DNA from 2 places in the Pradoshia sp. Z6_59 genome. Region 2 is predicted to be linked to the other one. Evidence: riboswitches for the same ligand, from Rfam matches in the RefSeq annotation. Region 2 holds a riboswitch; the other holds the start of a gene.

Region 1 (12,403 bases), on a different contig from region 2:
AAATTATTATTTTCACAGTCAACAAGAAAAGGATGACCGGTATCCAGCCATCCTATCTATTAATGAATCATACTGTTTTCTAATTTATCTTTCTTTTTAGGCTTAGATAGCCATATAAAAGATACCAGCAAAATCATGATCGTTATCAATCCCATAGGTGTACTTCCTGTAAATCCAAGAACAATATACCCTGCCATCGCAATACCCGCACAGATTAAAGCATATGGAATTTGAGTCATCACATGATCAATATGATTCGCACAGGCACCAGTAGAAGAAAGAATGGTTGTATCGGAAATTGGTGAGCAATGGTCACCAAATACCGCACCTGCCAATACAGCCGCCATCGCCGGCAATATCATCGAAATATCTGTTGCTGCTGTAATTTCTCCAGCAATCGGAAGCAGGATACCAAATGATCCCCATGATGTACCCGTAGCAAATGTCATCAATCCAGCTATTAAAAATAAAAGTAATGGAAGAAAGGATACATTTAAGTTTAAATCCTGTACTAGTCCAGCCAAATACTGGCCAGTTCCAAGTCTGCCGATTAAATCAACGAGTGCCCAGGCAAATAATAAAATATAAACTGCTGGCAGCATGGAGCCGATTCCGTGTTTTACTCCTACTGTGAATACCTTTACAGATATTCCATGCAAAACAAAGACTTGTCGTAAAAACATAATGATTGTTACTATAATTCCAATTGTACCACCCAAAACTAATGATTTAGTAACATCAGTATTTTCAAAAATGGTGAGAAGTGTCGCATGTCCAGCAACTGCTTGATAACCTGTCCAAAGCATCGCAGCCACTGTGCCTACAATAAGAGTTACAATAGGGATTACCAAATCTCCTACCCTGCCTGTTGTACTTCTCGGTAAATCTTCCTTTAATTCACCTGGAACTGTTTTGGACGGATTATAAAGAATACCTTCTTTTACCGCTCTATCCTCATGTACTTTCATCGAACCAATATTCCAATTTCGATAAATCACAATGAATACCATCGCCAACGCTGCAATCGCATAAAAATTCATTGGAATCATTTGAATGAACGCTGATATGGAACTGTATTCTGTCACCTCATGAGTGATAAAAATTCCTCCTATCAGTGCAATAATATAGGCCCCCCAACTGGATACTGGCATAATTACACAGATAGGCGCTGAGGTAGAGTCAATCAAATAGGCGAGCTTAGCTCTCGGTATTTGATGTCTATCTGTAATCGGACGTGCTACCTGGCCAACCGCCAAAGCATTGAAATAATCATCAATGAAGATGAGTATCCCAAGTAATGCAGCTACCAGCTGAGCTCCAACTCTTGTTTTAACATGCTTCATCGCCCATTCACCAAAAGCACGGCTCCCACCGGAAATTGAAATAAAAGCCGTAATAATGCCCAGGATGAGCAAAAATAAAATAATATATATATTTGATACATTGAGTGATCCATCTGATATGAAGATTCCCTTTACTGCTTCCCATATAAGGATACATGTCTCACCAATATTAAAATCAGTAAGCATAAAAGCTGATGCTACAATCCCCACACCAAGTGAAAGCAAAACCTTCCTTGTTATAGCCACCATTAGAATTGCCAATAGTGGGGGAATAAGCGTATAAACTGTCGACTCCATTCCTTTTTTCCTCCTCCAAATAAATAAGGGGAACTCGTCGTGAGTGCTGACCCTTGCGCTCTTACCTTTTATGCAAAAGAAAATAAAGAAGGGCTGCAATAGAGAAATATCTACCGCAGCCCTGTATCAGCTTTTCTTTCTCCATCACGACCTGTAGCTCCTCATTATAAGAACCTCTTATAATGACAGTGTTGCTTTTATTTAAAACAACCCCAGCAAATTCATTTTTGACTAATCAACTTGCTTCGGCAGTTTCCCCTTTCGGCTATGCTCTCTGTTGTCATCCTCACATAGCTTACTCTTGAATCCTGCGCCTCTACCCCATCGGAATGATAAGGTACTATCTAATTGTTATTCTAATATAACAAATTACATTCCTGTTCACAATGTGGAATAGATGTGTATTTTTTTACAATTATCTGATTAATTATTAGGATGCAGGCTGACTCAATTGCTTAATGGGTAACCCGATCGACAGCATGTACAGTGAAGTATCCGTTGATGACGAAGATAATCATCATTTTCTTCATTAAACCTATGTAGTCTTAGATACAGTCAACATTACCACATCCGTTCATGATTACCAGTTAACCGCAAACGTTTCTGTAACCCATACAAAATTAAAACTCCCCTGTAAAAGTTTACAGAGGAGTGATTCACATTTAATGTCCGCCAAGATAGGCCATCTTTACTTTTTCACTTGAGGTTAACTCATCTGCCGAACCCGAGAGGACGATTTTGCCGGTCTCCACTACATAGGCACGGTTGGCAATCGATAAAGCCAAATTAGCATTTTGTTCAACCAAAAGAATAGTTGTTCCAGCATTATTTATTTCTTCAATTATGCGAAAAATTGTTTTAACCAGTAGTGGAGCCAATCCCATGGAAGGTTCATCGAGTAAGAGCAATTTTGGTTTAGCCATTAATGCCCTTCCCATTGCGAGCATTTGTTGTTCCCCACCTGACAAAGTTCCTGCCGGCTGTTTAAGACGTTCGTTCATCCTGGGGAAAAGATCAAATACCTTCTCCATATCCTCTTTAATCCCAGCTCGATCCTTACGTAAATAAGCACCAAGCTGTAAATTTTCTTCCACTGTCATATTGGCAAAAACCCGCCGTCCTTCTGGTACATGTGAGATTCCCTGCTTTACAATCATTTGAGCTGCTTTTCCAGCTATGGATTTACCCTGATACATGATTTGCCCCTGCTTCGGTTTAAGTAAACCTGAAACAGTTTTAAGCAATGTACTTTTTCCAGCCCCATTTGCACCGATTAAGGTAACAATTTCCCCTTCATCAATATGAAAAGAGACGCCTTTTAATGCCTGAATATTTCCATAGTAAACATTAATATCTTCAACCTTTAGCATCAGGAAACCTCCTCGCCAAGATAAGCCTCTATAACCTTGGGATTATTGCGGACTTCATCCGGTGTTCCGTGTGCGATTAATTGTCCATGATCAAGTACATAAATACGTTCACATACTCCCATCACAAGCTGCATATCATGCTCAATCAGAAGTACGGTTAAATCAAATTTTTCACGTATTAAGCTGATTAACTCCATCAGCTGACTTGTTTCCTTCGGATTCATACCCGCTGCCGGTTCATCCAGCAGCAGTAACCGCGGACCCGTTGCTAGGGCTCTGGCTATTTCAAGTCTGCGTTGCATTCCATACGGAAGATTCTTGGCTTTTTCATCCCGATAAGAATCCAGATTAAAGATCTTCAGGAAATCCACAGCTTTTTGGTCCATTTCCAATTCTCCCGAAAAATGATTAGGCATTCGTATAATTGAACTGAACATAGAATGTTTAGCCTGCGAATGATAAGCAACTTTAACATTATCAATGACAGACAAATCTCCAAACAAGCGAATATTTTGGAATGTCCTGCTAATTCCTTTTCTAGTAATTTTATAAGGCGGTAATTTGTTTAACTTATCATCATTTAAATGAATGGTTCCCTCTGATGGTACGTACACACCTGTTAAAAGGTTGAAAAAGGTGGTTTTCCCTGCTCCATTCGGTCCTATTAAGCCGCATAGTTCACCCGGATACAGCTCCATAGATACATCTGCTACAGCCTTTAACCCTCCGAAATGAATTCCAATTTGGTCAACCTTAAGCAGTGGTTTGTCGGTTTGCATCCTTCATGCCTCCTTTTGTCTTCCTTTTGAAAAATGAGGTGATTTCCTTTGTACCCATCAATCCCTGCGGTCTGTACAGCATTGTCACGATTAAGATAATACTGTAAAGAATCATCCGCGTATCAGAATAATCTGATAGGAAGGAAGAAATTAATGTTAAGAGAATTGCTGCAATCACAGAACCTGACATACTGCCCAATCCCCCAAGCACGACGAATATTAAAATATCAAACGATCTAAGGAAACCAAAGGTTGACGGATTAATAATATAAAAGTTATGAGCATATAAACCACCGGCAATGCCGGCAAAAAAGGATCCAATGACAAAGGCAGCCACTTTATAATAGGTTGTGTTAATGCCCATGGAATCGGCTGCTGTTTCATCTTCCCTCACAGATATACAAGCGCGACCATGAGTAGAATTAGTGAAATTCCGAATTACTATAATAGTCACTAGTAAGCAGCCAAAAACCCAAGGCCAGGTTGTCATTTGCGTGACCATCATTCCTCTTGCTCCACCAACTGAATCCATATTAAGGAAAATAATACGGACTATTTCTCCGAATCCAAGAGTGGCAATTGCCAAATAATCTCCCTTTAAACGCAAGCTTGGGATCCCAATAAGCATGCCTACCAAGGCCGCTGCAATCCCTCCCATTAATAAAGCATATAAGAATGAGACCTCTAGCATCATAGACATGACAGCAGAAGCATATGCCCCAATTGCCAGAAAGCCAGCATGTCCAATCGAGAACTGGCCTGTGATACCAATAATTAGATGCAAACTAACTGCCAAAATAATATTAATTCCAATTGTCACAATTAGATTAGTATTAAAAGCATTTAAATATCCGCCTGTAATGAGAACCTGTATCACGATAAACAAGACGAATGAGAGTAAAATAGAGAGCCAAAAACCTTTAACCTTCTTAAGAATTGCCATCGCCATGTCTCCCTTACACTTTTTCTCTTCTGTTTTTTCCGAACAAGCCCTGCGGCATAAAAATCAATATCAAGATGAGGACAACAAATGCAGCTGCATCCCTCCATAAAGATAAACCGGCGGCACTTACCAACCCCTCTACTACACCAAGCAACAGACCGCCTACCATGGCACCCGGAATAATGCCAATTCCTCCAAGGACCGCGGCGACGAAAGCCTTAAGTCCCGGCATTACTCCCATTAATGGCTCTATTTTTGTATAGTAGGTCCCAAATATAACACCCGCTGCTCCGGCAAGTGCTGATCCGATTGCGAACGTAGCAGAAATTGTATTGTTTACGCTGATTCCCATTAATTTAGCAGCATCTGCATCAAATGAAACTGCACGCATCGCCCGGCCAATTTTGGTTTTATGAACAACAAATTGCAGGACGATCATCAGAAAGAGTGAAACACCCAAAATCATCAGTGATTGACTTTTTATCGTAACTCCAAAAATATCTATTGAATCTGTTGGCAGAACATTATTTGGATATGCTTCAGGCTGCGCTCCCCTGATTTGGATCATCCCGTTTTCGATTAATAAGGAAACCCCAATGGCTGTAATGAGTGCCGCAATACGAGTCGCATTACGCAGAGGCTTGTACGCAATCCGTTCAATCAAAACTCCAAAGATAGCACAGGCAACCATGGCAAGAAGCAGTGCGGGAAAAAAAGATAATTCCATAAACGTAATTGCATAAAAGCCGATGAAAGCTCCAACCATAAATACATCGCCATGTGCAAAATTAATCAATTTTACAATTCCATACACCATCGTATAACCGAGCGCTATTAACGCGTAAATACTGCCAAGTGATATCCCATTTACAAGTTGCTGAATAAATTCCATAACCTTAGACTCCCCTCGGTCATTATTTCAAAAATAGGAAGCTTTTTAACAAAGCTTCCTATTCCTCTTTCTTATGGATTTACCTTTGTTTCAAAAACTTGCTCACCATTTTCATATTTTAAAATGGCCGCAGATTTAACTGGATTATGATTTTTGTCCATCGTTAAGTTCCCCGATACAAGTTGTAAATCTTTTGTTTCAGCAAGTGCATCTTTTATTTTTTCCGGCGTCGCGTCATCTCCAGCGCGTTTTATCGAATCTGCAATGAAGTAGGCTGTGTCATAACCAAGCGCAGCAAAGGCGTCCGGTGATTTATCTTTATATTTCTTTTTAAATGCCGATACAAAATCCTGGATTTTTTTGTCCGGATCTCCAGCAGAATAATGGTTCGTAATAAAGGTATTATTTAGCGCTTCTTTCCCGGCAATATCTAGTAACTTAGGAGAATCCCAACCATCTCCTCCCATAACCGGAACATCGATTCCTGACTCACGTGCCTGTTTTAAAATTAAGCCAACTTCTTCATAGAATGCCGGAACAAAAACAAAGTCCGGATTCGCTTTTTTGATTCTGGTTAACGTAGATTGAAAATCTGTGTCTTTTTGCAGGAATGCTTCTTCCGCTACAATTTGACCGCCCGCTTTTGTAAACGCCTCTTTAAATGCTGCAGCCAACCCCTTGGAATAGTCACTGGAGCTATCAATATAAATAGCGGCTGTTTTTGCATCTAATTCCTGCTGAGCAAAATTCGCTGCAACTGTTCCCTGGAACGGATCAATAAAACATGTTCTAAAGACATATTCATTAACCTTGCCATCTTTTGAAGTAATAGTTTCGTTCGTCCCTGTCGGTGTAATTAATGGAACTTTATTATCATTGGCAACCTGGACCTGCGCCAATGTATTAGTACTTGTCGCTGCACCAATCATGACATCCACCTTATCCTGGCTGGCAAGCTTGATTGCTCCGGTCGTTGCTTCTGCTGCATCTGACTTGTTATCATATTTCACTATCTTCAGTTTTTTGCCACCGACACCTTCTTTGTTTATCTCTTCAAGTGCCAGATCCATCCCTTCCACGATGGATTGACCATAGGATGCCCCACCGCCAGTTAACTCAAGGTTCGCTCCAATTTTAATTGTATCTCCTTTTTCTCCGCTGCCTGATTTCTCTCCACCGCAGCCAGCCAAAACACCCATACCTAATGATAATGAAAGAATAATACCGGCTAGTTTCTTCTTTTTCATTACACATGCCCCCTATTTTTCTTATAGATAAAGATATGAAACGATGATTTGATTGAAAGATTAAAATATTCTGAATATAGTTTAACCCCTACTGGAAAATATGTACATATATTTTTTTATTTTAAAATCTGCTAACCGGTATCCTCTAAATTCGCTTAAATCTATAGGGATAATCGGTAAAATATTAAATACGCTAGCAGGATTAAGATGTTTTCAGCTCAATAATATGGGAATAGAAAATTAACCAACACATTAGGAGGCGACAATATTACAGACAAAAGTAATACTGAAGGATTACGTGATTTCGAAGGAAAACTTCAAAATAGTCAGAAGAAGCCAGAAAACGCAATTGATAAAGGACGTAAACCAGATCAACAAAATCGCCTAAAGGATCAAGACACTAGACTACCATAAAATTAAAACTAAAGAACCCAGTCTCTTGACTGGGTTCTCTTTTATGTATCAGAAGCCTTTTTGTAAGATTGCCTAATATTCATCTATAAATTAAAATTTTCTATTTTAGAGTACATATATTATTGGTAGTTCAATAAAAAATGTTTAGAGACTATGTTAAATGTTATAAAGGAATCTATTTTTGTATTGTTTTCTATTAATTTCAACATTACCACTATTGTAATATTGAGTGACCTCAATCCATACCTCTCCCATAATAAAAAAAACTAACCTGCTAAAGTAACTCTTTTTTACTAGACCTAACAAAATCCAAAACTAAATAGCAACCCAGGAATTGCATTCTTTTATAAATTTAATATACAGTTAGAATATAGAGAAATTATAGTACTTGTAAAAGAAAGGTTATTTTATGTATAAGATTAATGCTGTTTCTAAATTGTTAGATATGCCAACTGTTACTATTCGATCATGGGAAACCCGTTATCATGCTATTACTCCGAAACGTACTGAATCGGGTCATAGAGTATATACAGAAGAAAATGTAAATGATTTAAAATGGCTCAAAAAACAGGTTCAGGATCATAAGATGAGCGTCAGCCAGGCAGTCCAGCTTCTGAAAATCCACAAAGGAGAAATTGAAAAGGAAAAATTAATCGACAATACGATTAATCATTCATTTGAGGCACAAATTAATGAATTATTTGATGCTACACTACATTTTGATTCTGAGAGATGCAATCAGCTCTTTGATTTATATTTTTCTCAATTTCATTATAAAACTGTCTTTTATTCAATTGTCGTTCCCCTTATGTATAAGGTTGGAGATGCATGGGAAAAGGGAGAGTTGTCTGTTATTAAGGAGCATATGATCAGTAATATTGTGCTTCAGCGCGCCATTAACTTTTTTACGATTTTTCATTCATCCCCAGTTCTACCCAAAGTAATCGCCATTTGTCCGGAAGGGGAGCATCATCAACTTGGATTAATCCTCTTTACTCTCTTTTTAAAAGAGCAGCATTATCCAGTCTATTATATAGGTGCCGATACACCTCTTGATGGGTTGGATGAGTTGATTAAGGAAAAAGATATTGAGATAGTGGCCATTTCTATATCCAGTTATGAACACGAGCAGAATGCTCAAAAATATATAGATATTCTTTATAAGCAAAATCCAAAGTTAAAATTCATCATCGGCGGTTTAGGAATTAAAGAAAGCAAAAAACAGGAGCCTCGCTGGGATGTATCTCCGTCTGACAAAGACTGGCTGAAAATCATGAATCAGATTATTGATTTTCAAAATTAAATACTTACTCCATGCCCCAATTCCTGTTGGGGCATTTTTCTTTTAATAATTAAAGTTACCTACAATTCAATTATTTGCTATTATTATATTTTTCCTATACATTATCTATATATTAATTATATTTTAAATACAAATAACGTGAGGATGGGGATACATGTTTTTAGCCTGGAATGAAATAAAGAATAATAAGCTTCGCTTTTTATTGATTGTCGGTGTTTTAACACTCGTTTCCTACCTAGTATTCTTTTTATCCGGGTTAGCTAATGGGCTTGAAAACCTAAATAAAGAAGCTGTTGATAAATGGGAGGCAGATGGAGTCATTTTGACGGATGAATCAGATATAAATCTCCCACAATCAACTATGGCAATTGGCGATTTTGAGGGGGACGGTACAGATGAATACGCTATTTTGTCTCAATTAAACTCCATCGCAAAAACTGATGATATAAAAGCAAATGTCTCTCTTTTCGGTATCAATGAAGATGAATTTATTATGCCTGATGTAAGTGAAGGCAAGGCTTTTAGTAAAACGGGCGAAGTGATAGCCGATGATTCTCTCAAAGATGAAGGGTTTAAAATTGACGATGAATTGAGCCTTTCTTCTACTGACACCACTCTTACGATTACCGGATTCACTGAGGATGCAAAATTTAATGCTGCTCCAGTTTTGTATGGATCACTTGAAACAATACAGGAAGTTCGTTTTGGTGAAGCAGCAGAACAAAAAGATGATAAAATTAATGGTTTTGTCATTCGTACGGATAACTTAGAAAGCGTTGCTGTCGACGATTCACTTAGTGTTGTTTCAACACAAACATTCATTGAAAATATGCCCGGATATTCCGAACAAAACTTGACATTAACCTTTATGATCTATTTTCTATTTATCATATCTGCCGTCATCCTGGCGATATTCCTTTATGTATTAACGATTCAAAAAATCAGTATTTTTGGAGTTATGAAGGCTCAGGGAATTTCCAACAGCTATTTGTCAATATCAGTGATTGCCCAAACATTTATCCTATCTTTAGCAGGAGTTATTGTTGGGTTCATCCTGACTATTATAACTGGATATTTCCTACCAGCAGCCGTTCCTGTTGCCTTTAACTATATCGATATGCTGATATACGCTGCTGTCCTGGTTATTGTATCTATACTTGGAGCGCTATTCTCTGTACAGACTATTGTCAAAATCGATCCTTTAGACGCGATAGGAGGTTAACATAATGGCATTACTTGAATTAAAAGAGGTCAACAAAGTTTTCATGTCCGGCCGTACAGAAATCGAAGCATTAAAAACTACTAACTTTTCGGCAGATTCAGGGGAATTAATTGCCGTTATCGGTCCTTCCGGTTCTGGAAAAAGTACTTTTCTAACGATTGCGGGCGGTCTTCAAGCACCCAGCAACGGTGAAGTGATTGTAAATGACAAAAATCTGACTAACCTAAAGGAAAAAGAGCGAGCATCCATTCGTTTAAAAGAAATAGGCTTTGTTTTGCAAGCCTCTAACCTTGTACCCTTTCTTACAGTTGATCAGCAAATGCAGTTACTGGATAAAGTGAAGAAGGATAATATGGACAATACTCAAATTCAAAGCCTTTACAGAGCACTTGGTATTGAAGATTTGCTTACCAGTTTCCCAGCAGATTTATCGGGTGGTGAGCGCCAACGTGTGGCGTTAGCAAAAGCATTATATACAGATCCCAGTATCATTCTTGCTGATGAACCAACCGCCTCCCTTGATTCAGACCGGGCCTTTGAGGTAATGGAAATGTTGAAAAATGCAACTACCAATCATGGTAAAACAACCATTGTAGTTACACATGATACAAGACTGATAGATTATTGTGATAAAGTTTATAAAATTATTGATGGAACACTAAACCTCGAATCTTGCAAATAAATAATCATTCTTTTGGTATAGAAAAGAGCCTCTCTATGTAAAAAAAAGAGAGGCTCTTTTCTCATTGCCTACGCTACTCAAATTATTCTCAAATCATAAATTACTGTTTTTTCTAAAAAATCTGATTGTTAACAAAAATGTTTAAGCTTGCTTGCTAAATTGGTATATAAGACTACTAATCAATAAATGACAGAAGAAAAGAGGCATAATAATGGAACCTGCCATTAAAGAAACATCACCTATATATAAACGTAAAAAGAAAAGAAAATTAAAAAGAGATTTAAAAACCAGGCATTTAACAATGATTTCTCTCGGCGGAACGATCGGTACAGGTTTATTCCTGGCTAGTGGAAATACAGTTCATGCTGCCGGTCCTGGCGGTGCCCTTGTCGCCTTCGCAATTGTTGGTATAATGGTTTATTTTTTAATGACAAGTCTGGGAGAGATGGCCGCACATATGCCCGTTGCGGGATCATTCAGTATCTATGGTGAAAAGTTCGTTGATCCTGCCTTTGGCTTCGCACTTGGCTGGAATTACTGGTATAGTTGGGCTGTCACAATTGCAGCAGAGCTATCAGCGATTGTGTTAATAATGAAGTTTTGGTTTCCTGATAGCCCTTCAGCATTATGGAGCGGATTATTTCTTCTCATTATTTTTCTACTAAACGCTCTCTCTGTTAAAAGCTTCGGAGAGTCAGAATATTGGTTCTCATTAATAAAAGTAATTGCCATTATTGTTTTTATCGGAACAGGTCTCTTGATGATATTTGGAATTATGGGCGGAGAAGCCATTGGATTCAAGAATTTCACAGTTGATGATGCACCTTTTAATGGAGGAATAATGGCTATATTAGGAGTCTTTATGGTTGTTGGTTTTTCATTTCAAGGGACAGAGCTAATTGGAATTACGGCCGGAGAAAGTAAGGATCCAGCAAAAACCATCCCTAAAGCCGTAAATTCAGTTTTTTGGAGAATTTTAATTTTCTTTATTCTCTCTATCTTAATCATCGGTTTGGTTATTCCCTATACAACTCCAGACCTTGCTGCTACCGACAGTGTCGTAAAAAGCCCTTTCACTCTTCTATTTGAGCGCGCTGGTATTGCCTTTGCCGCATCAGTTATGAACGCAATTATCCTGACTGCCATTCTTTCAGCAGGTAATTCAGGAATGTATGCAGCAGCCCGAATGCTATGGAACTTAGCAGAAAGAGGACATGCTCCAAAATTCCTAGGAAAATTGAGCAAAAAAGGTGTACCGGTCAATGCCTTAATTGCTACTGGCCTGGTTGGCTGTCTGGCATTTTTAAGTTCATTTTTTGGAGACGGTGTGGTTTATGTCTGGCTCATTAATGCAGCCGGTTTATCTGGGTTTATTGCCTGGCTTGGTATAGCCATTAGTCACTATCGTTTTCGCAGAGCATATGTGGCTCAAGGAAATGATGTAAATGATCTGCCTTATAGAGCAAGTTGGTTCCCGTTCGCTCCGCTAGCTGCTGCTACACTATGTATCCTGATTATACTTGGCCAGAATACAGATGCACTATTTGGCGGACCTATAGATTGGTACGGTATATTAGTATCCTATATTAGTCTTCCACTATTTCTAATTTTGTGGTTTGGATATAAATATATTAAGAAAACAAAAGTAGTTTCCCTAAAAGAAATGAATGTAAAAAAAATGAAGGCATAAAAAGAATGAAGAACCTCTAGTTACTAAAGGAGGTTCTTCATTCTTTTTTTTATAATGATAGGTTAACTCCCTCTATTCCATCTCCTCTCTTCCTCGAGATAAACGGTCAATAGTACATGCTGAATCATTTACAATACTAGCAACAATTAGCTCCTCCACCATCTGTATTGAAAAAAGCTTATCCTCTTCCTCATGTATCTATTTTTCGGATTATGGCATTC
Region 2 (12,403 bases):
CAAAATGATTAAAGATTCATCCCACTTTCCATGCCACAAACAATATTGATGATAAAACCATAATGTTTCAGCACCGTCTAAGAACAAAGAATTCATCTGAAAATAAGAAGCTGCTAATTCAATATATTTTTTCATATCTGGTTTATCCAATTGAAAGCCTGCTTCTGCATATAAACTGTATAATTTCGCTTCAATTACACTACGTGGTAAATTCTCAGAAACCCGCTTAGATAATTTATCGCAAATAGCTAAATAGTTTTCTTGTTTCTTATCATTCTTGATTTCATTTAATAAAGGTAAATAATCCTCTTTCTCATTCAGAAGATCACTAGGTTCACAACCAAGCTGTTGAGCAAGATATTCTAGTGTGCTCACCGATGGCGTTGCTTTACTGTTTTCAATTTGGCTCAGCATTCCCTTTGTCAATCGATCTCCAGCCAACTCGGATTGGGTCATCCCTAAAGCTTTACGTAACGTTTTAATTTTATTGCCCAGCATGGTTATCCCCTCCTTATGGAAAGTATACGGTAAATACTTCCGATTCACAAATTAAAGTTTAATTATTTTAAACTTTTTGTTGACTTCCAAAAATTAGTATTTATATAATAAGTTTAATGATATTAAACTTTTAAACTAAAGGAGAAAAGCCCATGAGTGTACGTTATACCGAAGCAGAACAAGAGAGATTAAGCGCAAGGAATATTTTATTATTTTTTATTGGAAAATTTATTTCGTTATTTGGTGCAAGCATCTATTCATTCGCCATCGGATTATACATTTTAAAAATTACAGGTTCAGGTACAAGTTTTGCACTTGCTCTTGTGTTTGCCTCTGTTCCCCGAATTATATTTGGGCCAATTGCCGGAACCCTTGCTGATCGCTTTAATCGTAAAACGATCATTATTTTGACCGAAATTCTTAGCGGAATACTCATGTTTTTTATGATTGGTTATTCTCACTTCTTAGGGCTCTCACTTGCATTGTTATATACATCAGAAGTTCTACTAGGGATTTTTTCCACCTTCTTTTCTGTGACTGCATCTTCAACCATTCCCTCAATGGCTGGGAATAAATCGATACAAAAGGCAGGCTCATTAAACCAATCCGCATCATCGCTTGCCGGTATACTCGGTCCAATCATAGCTGGTATTCTATACGGATTCTTAGCAATTGAGGAAATCATTTTGCTAACTGGAATCACCTTCATACTTGCCGGTATAATTGAATTATTTATTATTTTCAACCTGTACACTGAGAAAGCGGAACAACAGGAAAAGACGCAATTCATGAAGAGCTTGGCTGAAGGCTTCTCCTATTTAAAAGAAAATGATTTTTTATTCTCCCTGCTCAAAGTATCGCTTTGGATTAACTTCTTCTTTGCGGGTATAAATGTTGCAATCCCCTACATCCTGAACACATCACTGGATTTTTCTTCCCAATCATACGGAATTGCTGCTTCGATGGTTTCTGTTGGAGCACTCATCACATCATTAATCATTTCACAACGCCCTGAAATGAAAGATAAATTAAAGAAAATCAGATTGGGCTTAATTGGTTTAGCAATACTTGTCATTATGATTGGCTTGCCTCCTATTCTCAAAATGACTTCAGAGATTGCTAATGTCGGATACTATATCATCATCCTTGGAATGATTGGTTCTATCATCATGATCGTAAATATTCCCATTCATGTACTAATACAACGTACAACCCCGCCCCACTATCTAGGACGTATTTTCGGATTAGTTGAAACGATTGCATCTGCGATCTCACCGCTTGGGATGATCCTTTTCGGCATCTTGCTTGACTACATACCAGCTTTTTATATACCGCTCATCACTGGATTTTCACTGCTCTTAATTAACATTCTTGCTACGAAAAACATCAAAGAACCAGAAGAAGTCGAATTAGCGAGTTAATGAAAAAGAGGAAATGCCCATCTGGGTCATATCCAGCTGGGCATTTTTTAGTTTTTACTGGCATATGAGATTATCCTGCAGATTAAAGGGATATCCAGTCAGTTTGCCATTTAACGAAGTAATTCTGATTGAGTTTTCAGCTAGCTTCCGGCCGAATTGACTTTGATTCCAGCCAATCTATGCTTTGATCCAGCCGATTTCTCTGAGAATCCAGCCAATCTAAGCCTGATTCCAGCCGATTCGTCTTTGAATCCAGCCAAACTACATTTAGACGCATACCTATATATGTAGGATTAACCCCAATATTTAGTCTTCTCTAAATCCGATCCATCACATAAACCGTCTCAGCAAATAAATCTCTTTAAACAAAAAAACTCCCTCCATAGCGATAATCTACATTATCGAATGAAGGGAGCTCCAACTCTCATTTACTATTATTTCTCTTCAGGAAATGCTTTTGAATATAAATTGTACCCGCCATCAAGGTTTTTAACTTTAATGCCGTTTCCTTCAAGTATTCTGGTAGCTAAGTAACCTCTCATACCTACCTGACATGTAAGATACAAATCTTTATCAGTTGGAATCTCTGATAACCGCTCTCTCAATTCATCTACGGGAATATTGACCGAGCCGGCAATTGCTCCTTTAGCAACCTCAGCCGGTGAGCGGACATCTATTAAATAACCTCCGTTTTCCACTATCTCATCAATTTCATGCCATTGCACTGTGCTGACCATTCCCTCAATAATATTAGTCGCCGCGTAACCAGCCATATTTACAGGATCTTTAGCTGAGGAATATGGAGGAGCATAGGCAATCTCAATATCCGGAAGATCTAATGCCGTTAAGCCACCTTTTATAGCTGTCGCGATTACATCTATACGTTTGTCTACTCCATCCTTTCCAACTGCCTGCGCTCCGTATATTTTCCCCGTTTCCTTATCGAAGATCAGTTTTAAATGCAATTGGGAAGCACCTGGATAATAGCCAGCATGGCTGCTTGGTGCCACATGTACAACCTCATATGGTAGACCTAAAGATTTTAGCATCTTTTCGTTGCTTCCTGTAGAAGCAACGGTCAACTCAAACACCTTCGCTATGGAAGTACCCAATGTTCCGGTATAAACACTTTCTTTCCCGTGGATATGATCCGCCACTAAACGCCCTTGACGATTGGCAGGCCAAGCGAGCGGTACATAAGTATCCGTTCCATTAATATAATCCTTTACTTCAATGACATCTCCGACTGCATAGATAGATGGATCTGATGTTTGCAGATGCTCATTTACTTTTATCGCATCCCGAACCCCAAGCTCGAGGCCGGCATCTTTCGCGATGGTACTTTCGGGTTGAACACCAATCGCTAAAAGAATCATATCTGTTTCTACTTCTTTACCGCTTTTCAACCGAATGATACGACCATTCTTTTCAAAAGATGATACACCATCTTCAAGGATTAAATGAACTCCATTGTCCCGTAAATGTGTGTGAACCATTTGAGCCATCTCTAAATCAATTGGTGCCATTACCTGATTTCCCATCTCAATAACTGTTACATCTATGCCGCGCTCCCGTAAATTTTCGGCCATTTCAATTCCTATAAACCCACCGCCAATGATGACAGCCTTCTCAGGTTTATCCTGATCCACCTTTTCTTTGATCCGGTCCGTATCAGGAACATTCCGAAGTGTATAAACAGATTTAGCCTCATCGATTCCCGGAATGGCTGGACGAACCGGTTTTGAACCCGGAGATAGTATTAGCACATCGTAGGATTCCTCATATTCCTCGCCTGTCATTGCTTTTCTGGCTATGACAGTCTTCTGCTCACGATTGATTTTGATAATTTCTGTCCAGTTGCGTATATCTAAATTATAGCGTTGACCCATTCCTTCAACCGTTTGAACAAGCAGTTTATTACGATTTTGGATAACTTCTCCTATATAATATGGAAGACCACAATTCGCAAATGAAATATATTCACCTTTTTCAAACATCATGATTTCATCTTTTTCGCTTAGACGACGCAGCCTTGCCGCAGCAGATGCTCCGCCTGCCACACCGCCAACAATTAAAATCTTCATTTTATAGACCTCCATTAATTCATCGATTAATCCAATCGTAATATACCCTATTGGGTATGTCAATTTATCAAACTTACATGATTAAACTCTATCATTACTCCCCGAAAAAAGTTTCCATTACACCGTTATACTTTTAAATAATACAAAAAAGCAAACCCACTCTTTTAAGAATGGATTTGCTTATCATTACAGCTAAAAAGATTTTTTCAAATAATAGTTCTCGTGTTGTTTAACTTCCTCCATGTTTTTAGGCAGTAAACGATAGAACAGGATACCACTTGCCAGAAGGATAACACCGAAAATAAATGTTTTTAAATCAGCCGTTCCTTTGATGATTACCCATATGGAATATGCCGTCGCCAATACGGCTATGGTACCATCAATAATTCGTGAACGCATTTCATTAGATTTATACGTCTCTCCAGTCCAAACTAATTTCAATTGGAATGAGGAGGAAATTAAATATGGAACTAAATAAGATAGTGTCGCAATATAAATAATGAAGTCAAATGCATGAGCAATCGAATTTGAAATAGTTGAGAAGATAAATAATTGACCTAAACCATTCGAAACAATCATGGAAAAATTAGGAATCCCACGCTTATTGACCTGCAAAAACTTAGGTATAAATAAACCTTGTTTTGCTGCCTGATACGGTATTTCAGCACTTAATAAGATCCAGCCAATTGTTGAACCAAATAAACTGATCAACCCAATGACTGCCAATGCTTTCCCACCAATGGGTCCCAGTACTGTTTCAATTGCATCAATTAATGGTTTTTCTGAATGAATAAGTGCATCCTGTGTTAATAATCCCATAACAAGAGTACTGATTCCCATATAGATAGCCAAGGCAATTAATAGCCCTAAAACGGTCGCTCTTTTTACATCTGCTTTTTTCTTCGCCCTTGATGCGAATACAACCGCGGATTCAACCCCTAAAAAAGCCCATAAGGTAGAGACAGCAGCAAAATTTACCTGACTGAGTAATCCCTGACTCTCCCCATCGATCATACGAGTTTCCGCAAACGGTATAATATTAGATTGTTCAAAGGCAAATAGCCCAATTACAATGAATAATCCAAATCCAAGTACTTTTGCCGCAGTCGCAACAAAGTTTAATTTACCGGCATTCTCAATGCCTCGCATAATAAAGAAATGAACGCCCCAGAGCATGATTGTACAGACAAGGAATGTTAAGGCATTTCCTACTTTTAGACTAAAATTCCCTATACTGAACAGTTCAGCCGTACTCGTTAAACTTGGGAAGAAGGTAGATAAATACCCTGCAAACGTTGTGATAATGGCAATATTACCAGCAAAATTACCAATCCAATATCCCCATGTGGACATAAAACCAGATAATCTAGAGGCTAAGGAATTTTCCTTGAACAATTCCTTAGCATAAATCTGAGGGCCACCTGTTAAATGTGGCTTCCGAATAGCCAGATTTCCAAAAACCAGTGCAATAGTCAATACTCCTAATCCTGTTAAGCCCCATGCCATGACTACTCCGGCAGGACTAGCTACTTCGGCCAACGTACGCGGCAGCATAAAAATTCCAGACCCAACCATGTTGCCGACTACAAATGCCGTTAAAATCCAAAAACCCAATTCCTTCTTGTTGTTCACGATAATTCCCCTTCCAAAGCTGTCATGTTACTCTCTATTTTTGAATTATCCATATCTGTGTAAATAAACCAAATAAAAAACACACCTTATTGTTAAGGTGTGCAACATTTTATGATTAGCCACACCAGACAATAAATGGATAGTTCTCCATGGAATAAATACCTATCACGAAGTATATATTCCATGACAGTCCTGCACCTGTTCGGATACAGTCCCAGCTGCTCTCTTCGGAAAAAAAAGAGCGCTTCGGCAGATTTTCCTTTCAACTAAAGTCAGCAAGCTTTCCGGCTCTCGTTTAGTTTACTAATAAAATCCGCGACCTCTACCTCATCTTTTAGTCCGATGAGGATTTGTATAAAATTATTATTCCTGTATAAAGGATACAGTGAAAATGAGAATGCTGTCAATACTATACGACAATGTTATTTAAAACGAATTATTTATGATTAATCCATTTATTTTGGAAAGCAGCTATACTGCTATATTCGGACTCCAATTTTCTGTATATATTGATGTAAATGGGCAATAATTCCTCATATCTTTCTACATTCGCTTTAATCGGCGTATGGACATGCGTAGTTCCCACATAATTTGATACAACGGAAAGATCGTCAATTTCACCAAGTGCATATCTGCCGAGTACAACAGCCCCTAAACAAGAGCTTTCAAAGCTTTCAGGTACATCCACTTCCTGATTAAAAATATCCGCAAGCATTTGCCGCCATAATTCTGAACGCGCAAATCCCCCCGTTGCTCTGATTTTGGTCGGTACTCCTATCAATTCCTGCAAAGCTAATAAGACTGTATAGAGATTAAAAATGACTCCTTCGAGCACCGCTCTGACCATATGCTCCTTTTTATGATGAAGTCCAAGTCCAAAGAACGATCCTCTGGCATCAGGGTTCCAAATGGGCGCTCTCTCTCCTGCCAAATATGGATGAAACAGCAGTCCATCTGCTCCCGGTGCTACTTTTGAAGCTATTTTGGTGAGTACCTCATACGAGTCAATTCCGAGGCGTTTAGCTGTTTCTACTTCTGCTGAAGCCAGCTCATCTCTTAGCCATCTGAAAGTCATACCCCCATTATTAACCGGTCCGCCAATCACCCAATGCTTATCCGTCAATGCATAGCAAAAAATTCTGCCCTTTTCATCCGTAATCGGCCTATCTGTTACTGTACGAATGGCTCCACTTGTTCCAATTGTAACAGCCACAATCCCTGGATCAATCGCATTGACACCCAAATTGGAGAGAACGCCATCACTGGCTCCTACTACAAATGGAGTATCCCTGGGCAGCCCCATTTCCTCTGCATAAGCGGAGTCCATGCCTGATAAATAGTATGTAGTTGGAACTGGTTTAGATAAATGGGTCTCTGTAATACCCGCAATTGCCAGTGCCTCAGAATCCCATTCTAAATTTTCAAGATGAAACATTCCTGTTGCTGAAGCAACCGAATAATCAATCACATATTGCCCAAATAATTTATAAAAGACATATTCTTTAATGGAAATGAATTTATAAGTCCTACCCGCTAATTCGGGATGATCATTTACCAACCAAGTGATTTTTGTAAGAGGAGACATCGGATGAATTGGCGTTCCAGTTCTCCGATAAATTTCTTGCCCATTCCTCTCATTTTTAATATAGTCGGACCACTTCTTTGAACGGCTGTCAGCCCATGTAATGCATTGAGTTAATGGGTTCCCATTTTCCTCAACTGCAATTACGCTGTGCATTGCCGAGCTAAAGGATACTAAAGACAATTCGTCAGGATTTATTTGACTTTGGACCATTACTCCTCTTATTGCATTAAGTACAGCATGAAAGATCTCATCCGGATTTTGCTCTGCTGTAAGCGGAGTCGGGCTATATAACGGGTACTCTACATGATAGGTGCTGATTACAGATGCGTCTCCCGAAAATAATACAGCCTTTGTACTGGTGGTTCCTATATCAACTCCTATATAAAACATCTATCTTCCCTCACTTCCCTAAAAGCTCAATACTAGATTCTTACCTTTATTCATATTTTTATAAACAACTTAACACAATTTGACAGCCATTGATTATTTTTTTCACGGCTTGCACATACTTTCTACTAACTAAAAACGACAACAGGAGGCTTCTTACATATTGAAGAATAAAACAATTGCCATTCTTGTTCCATTCTTTTTGCTCATATTTCTTTTTATTTACACACAGACAAAAAAAGAGCCTATTACAGAGGAATCTATACCAGTTTTGACTCAAACAGGAGTTAAGGAAGGTCAATTCGCACCGGATTTCGAATTAACGAATCAGGACGGAAAAATCATAAAATTGTCTGATTTTCGCGGTCAAAAAGTTTTATTAAACTTTTGGGCAAGCTGGTGTCCACCCTGCAAATTAGAAATACCAGATCTCAACGAATTTTATAGTGAACATAAAATGGAGGAGATTAATGTATTAAGCGTGAATATGACCTATTCAGAAAAGAACAAGCAAACCGTTCAAACCTACCAAAATATGTATAAAATTAAGTATCCTGTATTACTGGACCAAACAGGTACTATTGCTAAATTATATAAAATTTTAACGATCCCAACCAGTTATTTCATTGACTCTAACGGCATCATTCAAAAGCGAATGATCGGACCCTTGCAAAAAGAAACGATAGTAAATCTGATGGAAACACTAGATTAAGGAGTGATCCATAGCACTTCTAGAAAAATATTACAAAAAAAGACAAAATTATCCTTTATTTTCATACCTAAACCATAGTAAAATAATATCTATGGAAAAGATCAATTTCAAATCAAGGGGTGTTGTTTCACGAATGAAAGCATACAATATTTTAATTACATTGATGCTTGTGTTAATTAGCGTGTTGTCTATTAAAAATTTATATACAGGCCATTGGGACTTGCAATACTCCCTATTAAACGGCGGAATGGCTATTATTGTTTTAGGTATCTTTACGGCTTATACACAGTCTTTAAAAGAACAATCCAATTAAATAACAGCTGGTTTGGAAGAATCCAAACCAGCTTTTTTTGTATCATTCATGATTCCTTACTATCGCTTGAACACAAACGGGTTTCGAAAGTGAAATCGTATTCCCTGTAAAGCTTGGAATACCTTCTTGATTAATTTCAAATAAAACTAATGAATCACTTTTCTCATTTGCTGCAATAAGTACTTTTTCTTCGTCTATTAGCTCGAAATTTCTCGGCCCCTGTCCTTCCGTATGTGTAAATGCGATAATTTCTGGTATACCTGATTCTGCCACTTTGTACGTTGCAATACTGTCATGCCCTCTATTTGAGGCATATAAGAATTGGCCATCCTCTGAAATGTGTAAATCGGCTGCAGTATTTTCCTCTTTATAATCATCCGGCAATGTAGTAACCACTCCTAAAAGAGACTCTGGTATACGTTGTTCATTTAATTCGAATACAGCGATTGTATTGCTTAATTCCTGGATGACATACATGATTGGCAATGTAGGGTGAAAGGCAAAATGCCTTGGGCCCGACCCAGGAATAGTAGACATTTCAGCTAAATTAGAAAAGTCCTTATCATCGTATACATAGATTTTATCAGTACCTAAATCTGCTGCAACCACAACGGAGGAATTCGGTACAGGTACGATTGAGTGAGCATGCGCTGCATCCTGTCTGTCTGCCCAAACCCCTGATCCAACATGTTCATTTGTTGTCGTATGCTCTCCAAGTGATCCATCTTCCTGAAGTTCTATCCTGGTTACCGTGCCACCATAATTACTAATGTATAAACAAGATTCATTTTCACTAAGACTGACATAGCAGGGTGCCATCCCATTCGTAGATTTACGATTCAACTCTCTAATCTGTTCAGATTGGCGATTGATTGCATAAGAGACAACCATCCCATATTCTACTTCACTTACCGCGTATAAATGAGTTTGAGCTTTATTTATAACAAGAAAGGAAGGATTTTCAATACCTGTATATTTCTCGACTAATTCAAGTTTCTTTTCTTTCACGTTCAATTTGAATAAATGAATACCTGCACTTGGTTCTTCAGCATAAGAACCGGTATAAATCATCCATTCATTTTTCTTATTTTCTTGAATTTCATTCATCTTGACTGCCCCCATCCCATGTTAAATAAACTAAGTTTCTGATTTATTTCTATTCCCCTTTTTAAAGATATTGAATCCTAAAAACCCCACAACCTATATTTCAAGGAAGTGGGGTCATTTATCCATACTGATATTAATTAGTAACCAACTCGGATTGTGGGTTCGCAGCATCATGCAATGCAGTTTCAAGCTCTTTTGTATAAATCTCTGTTTGCTCTTCAGTCCAATGCAGTACTTGTTTCATATATGAAATCACTTGATCTTTGTATTCATGAACATGCGCAATATCGAATAGGACCATACCTGTTCTGCGATTAAAGAAGTCAAGCGGCGTATAAGCAAGTTCATATTCAATTGCATAGCCCAATTTAGCCAATACTGGCAATGGCAGCCCTATTTCGTCCGCTTTTTCTTTGTTTTTTCGGGCTATTTCAAACAGAAGTGGAGCATTGGATCCATATGTTGAAATAATCTCTCTAGCTTCTGCATCTGATAACCCGGTACCGATTGCTTTTTCTTTAGTTTTACTTATATATGAATTAAATTTAGCTGATCCTCCAACACGTCCTCCGGATATCGGCATTTTTTCGGTATAGCAGCTACCAAAATGTTTATATCCTTCATCTCTGAATTGTTTGGCTACTAAATCCAGCACGGTTTCAGCCATTTTACGATAGCCAGTCAATTTTCCGCCTGCAATGGTAATTAATCCAGAATCAGATACCCATGTTTCATCCTTCCTGGATATCTCAGAAGCACCTTTCCCCTCCTGGCTGATTAATGGACGCACTCCAGCCCAGCTGGATTCCACATCCTCTTTAGTAAGTTTTACGGAAGGGAACATATAGTTAATAGCATCCAATATATAATCTCTGTCTTGATCTGTCATTTTGGGATTGATTGGATCTTGACCATAAAATGTATCAGTTGTTCCAACATATGCCTTACCTTCACGCGGAATCGCGAATACCATTCTTCCATCAGGTGTATCAAAATAAACCGCTTGTTTCAAAGGAAAACGGGATTGATCAATCACGATATGTGCACCTTTAGTAAGCTGAAGCACTTTACCTTTTTTAGAATTGTCTTTTTCACGGATAAAGTCTACCCAAGGACCTGTTGCATTTATGATCTTCCTTGCTTTAATTTGGAAAGAACCCTCATCCAATAGATCTTTCACATTTACGCCTACTATTTTTCCATTTTCATAGATTAAATCCTCGACCTTGGCATAATTCAGTAAGCTTGCTCCTTGTTCAAATGCTTCTTTCATGACTTCCATCGTCAGGCGGGCATCATCGGTTCTGTATTCAACATAGTAACCGCCACCCTTTAAGCCATCTTTTTTAACCAATGGAGCCTTTTCAATCGTTTCTTCTACTGTAAGCATGGTGCGGCGCTCTTCCTTTTTCACTCCAGCAAGAAAATCATACATCTGTAAGCCAATGGAAGTAGTAAATTTACCAAATGTACCGCCTTCATGGAAGGGTAATAGCATCCATTCAGGTGTTGTAACATGGGGACCATTTTCGTAAACAATAGCCCTTTCTTTCCCAACCTCTGCAACTACTCCTACTTGCAATTGCTTTAGATAGCGCAATCCACCGTGAACCAGCTTGGTTGAACGGCTTGATGTACCGGCTGCAAAATCCTGCATTTCAACTAGCCCTACCTTCATCCCTCTAGTAGCGGCATCTAAAGCAATCCCTGCTCCGGTAATTCCTCCACCAATGACAAGCACATCGAAATGTGTGTTTTGTAATTTATTTTTATATTCATGTCTATTTAAACTATTTAAACCCATCCTCTTGTTCCTCCTCTGTAGATAAGTGCTATTGAGATAATAAAAAGAGACCACAAAATACATTACCCTTAATTAAAGGAATGTACTCGCGGTCTCTTAAAATCTCTAACCTTATATTAACTTATTTTCATTATATCATTTTTTGAGAAAAACTCATACAAAATTGAATTATGATTTAAAGGTTCTGGTACTTGCCACAGCTCTTTCCCAACCATCAACTAATTCATTACGTTTCTCTTCTTCCATAGTTGGTTCATATGATTTATCAATGATCCATTGGGCAGCAATTTCATCCTGGCTTTCCCAGAATCCAACAGCCAGTCCAGCTAAATAAGCAGCTCCAAGGGCAGTCGTTTCATTAATTTTTGGTATTTCAACCGGCACGTTTAAAATATCACTCTGGAATTCCATTAAGAATGAATTCTTAACGGCACCGCCATCGGCACGCAATGTTTTCAATTCAATTCCGGATTCCTCTTCCATTGCATCAATAACAGCTTTTGTTTGGTAGGCTAAAGATTCAACTGTTGCTCTGATAAAGTGATCCTTTGTAGTCCCTCTTGTCAGACCAAAAACCGCTCCTCTTGCATCACTATCCCAATATGGAGTCCCTAGACCTACGAAGGCTGGAACGACATATACTCCATCGGTAGAGTCCACTGCCCGGCAATATGTCTCGCTATCAGCAGCATCCTTAAGCATCCTTAATCCATCTCGGAGCCATTGAACAGCAGAACCTGCTACAAAGATACTACCTTCCAATGCATATTCAACTTTACCATTTAATCCCCAGGCTAAAGTTGTCAATAATCCTTTTTCCGATTTAACCGGTTTTTCACCTGTATTCATGAGCATAAAGC

What was found. A riboswitch is a leader RNA that binds a small molecule or an ion and turns the genes downstream of it on or off. The one in region 2 is predicted to bind lysine.
Region 1: another riboswitch for lysine. It lies ahead of AC4D4B_RS03885 (Na+/H+ antiporter NhaC family protein); the one in region 2 lies ahead of AC4D4B_RS08235 (amino acid permease).

The regions. Positions count from the first base shown of each region.
Region 1 covers NZ_JBZCPP010000002.1:348,240-360,642, forward strand. Annotated here, with positions in the region: gene AC4D4B_RS03885 (Na+/H+ antiporter NhaC family protein) at 60-1,640, opposite strand; lysine riboswitch at 1,787-1,967, opposite strand; gene AC4D4B_RS03890 (ABC transporter ATP-binding protein) at 2,303-3,010, opposite strand; gene AC4D4B_RS03895 (ABC transporter ATP-binding protein) at 3,010-3,789, opposite strand; gene AC4D4B_RS03900 (branched-chain amino acid ABC transporter permease) at 3,764-4,732, opposite strand; gene AC4D4B_RS03905 (branched-chain amino acid ABC transporter permease) at 4,746-5,624, opposite strand; gene AC4D4B_RS03910 (ABC transporter substrate-binding protein) at 5,696-6,871, opposite strand; gene AC4D4B_RS03915 (MerR family transcriptional regulator) at 7,695-8,588, shown strand; gene AC4D4B_RS03920 (ABC transporter permease) at 8,743-9,810, shown strand; gene AC4D4B_RS03925 (ABC transporter ATP-binding protein) at 9,815-10,492, shown strand; gene AC4D4B_RS03930 (amino acid permease) at 10,704-12,182, shown strand.
Region 2 covers NZ_JBZCPP010000006.1:71,862-84,264, forward strand. Annotated here, with positions in the region: gene AC4D4B_RS08215 (helix-turn-helix domain-containing protein) at 1-498, opposite strand, end outside; gene AC4D4B_RS08220 (MFS transporter) at 651-1,919, shown strand; gene AC4D4B_RS08225 (hypothetical protein) at 2,056-2,196, opposite strand; gene cdr (CoA-disulfide reductase) at 2,354-4,003, opposite strand; gene AC4D4B_RS08235 (amino acid permease) at 4,196-5,635, opposite strand; lysine riboswitch at 5,768-5,968, opposite strand; gene gntK (gluconokinase) at 6,072-7,610, opposite strand; gene AC4D4B_RS08245 (peroxiredoxin family protein) at 7,771-8,319, shown strand; gene AC4D4B_RS08250 (hypothetical protein) at 8,411-8,632, shown strand; gene AC4D4B_RS08255 (lactonase family protein) at 8,675-9,739, opposite strand; gene AC4D4B_RS08260 (glycerol-3-phosphate dehydrogenase/oxidase) at 9,873-11,543, opposite strand; gene glpK (glycerol kinase GlpK) at 11,712-12,403, opposite strand, start outside.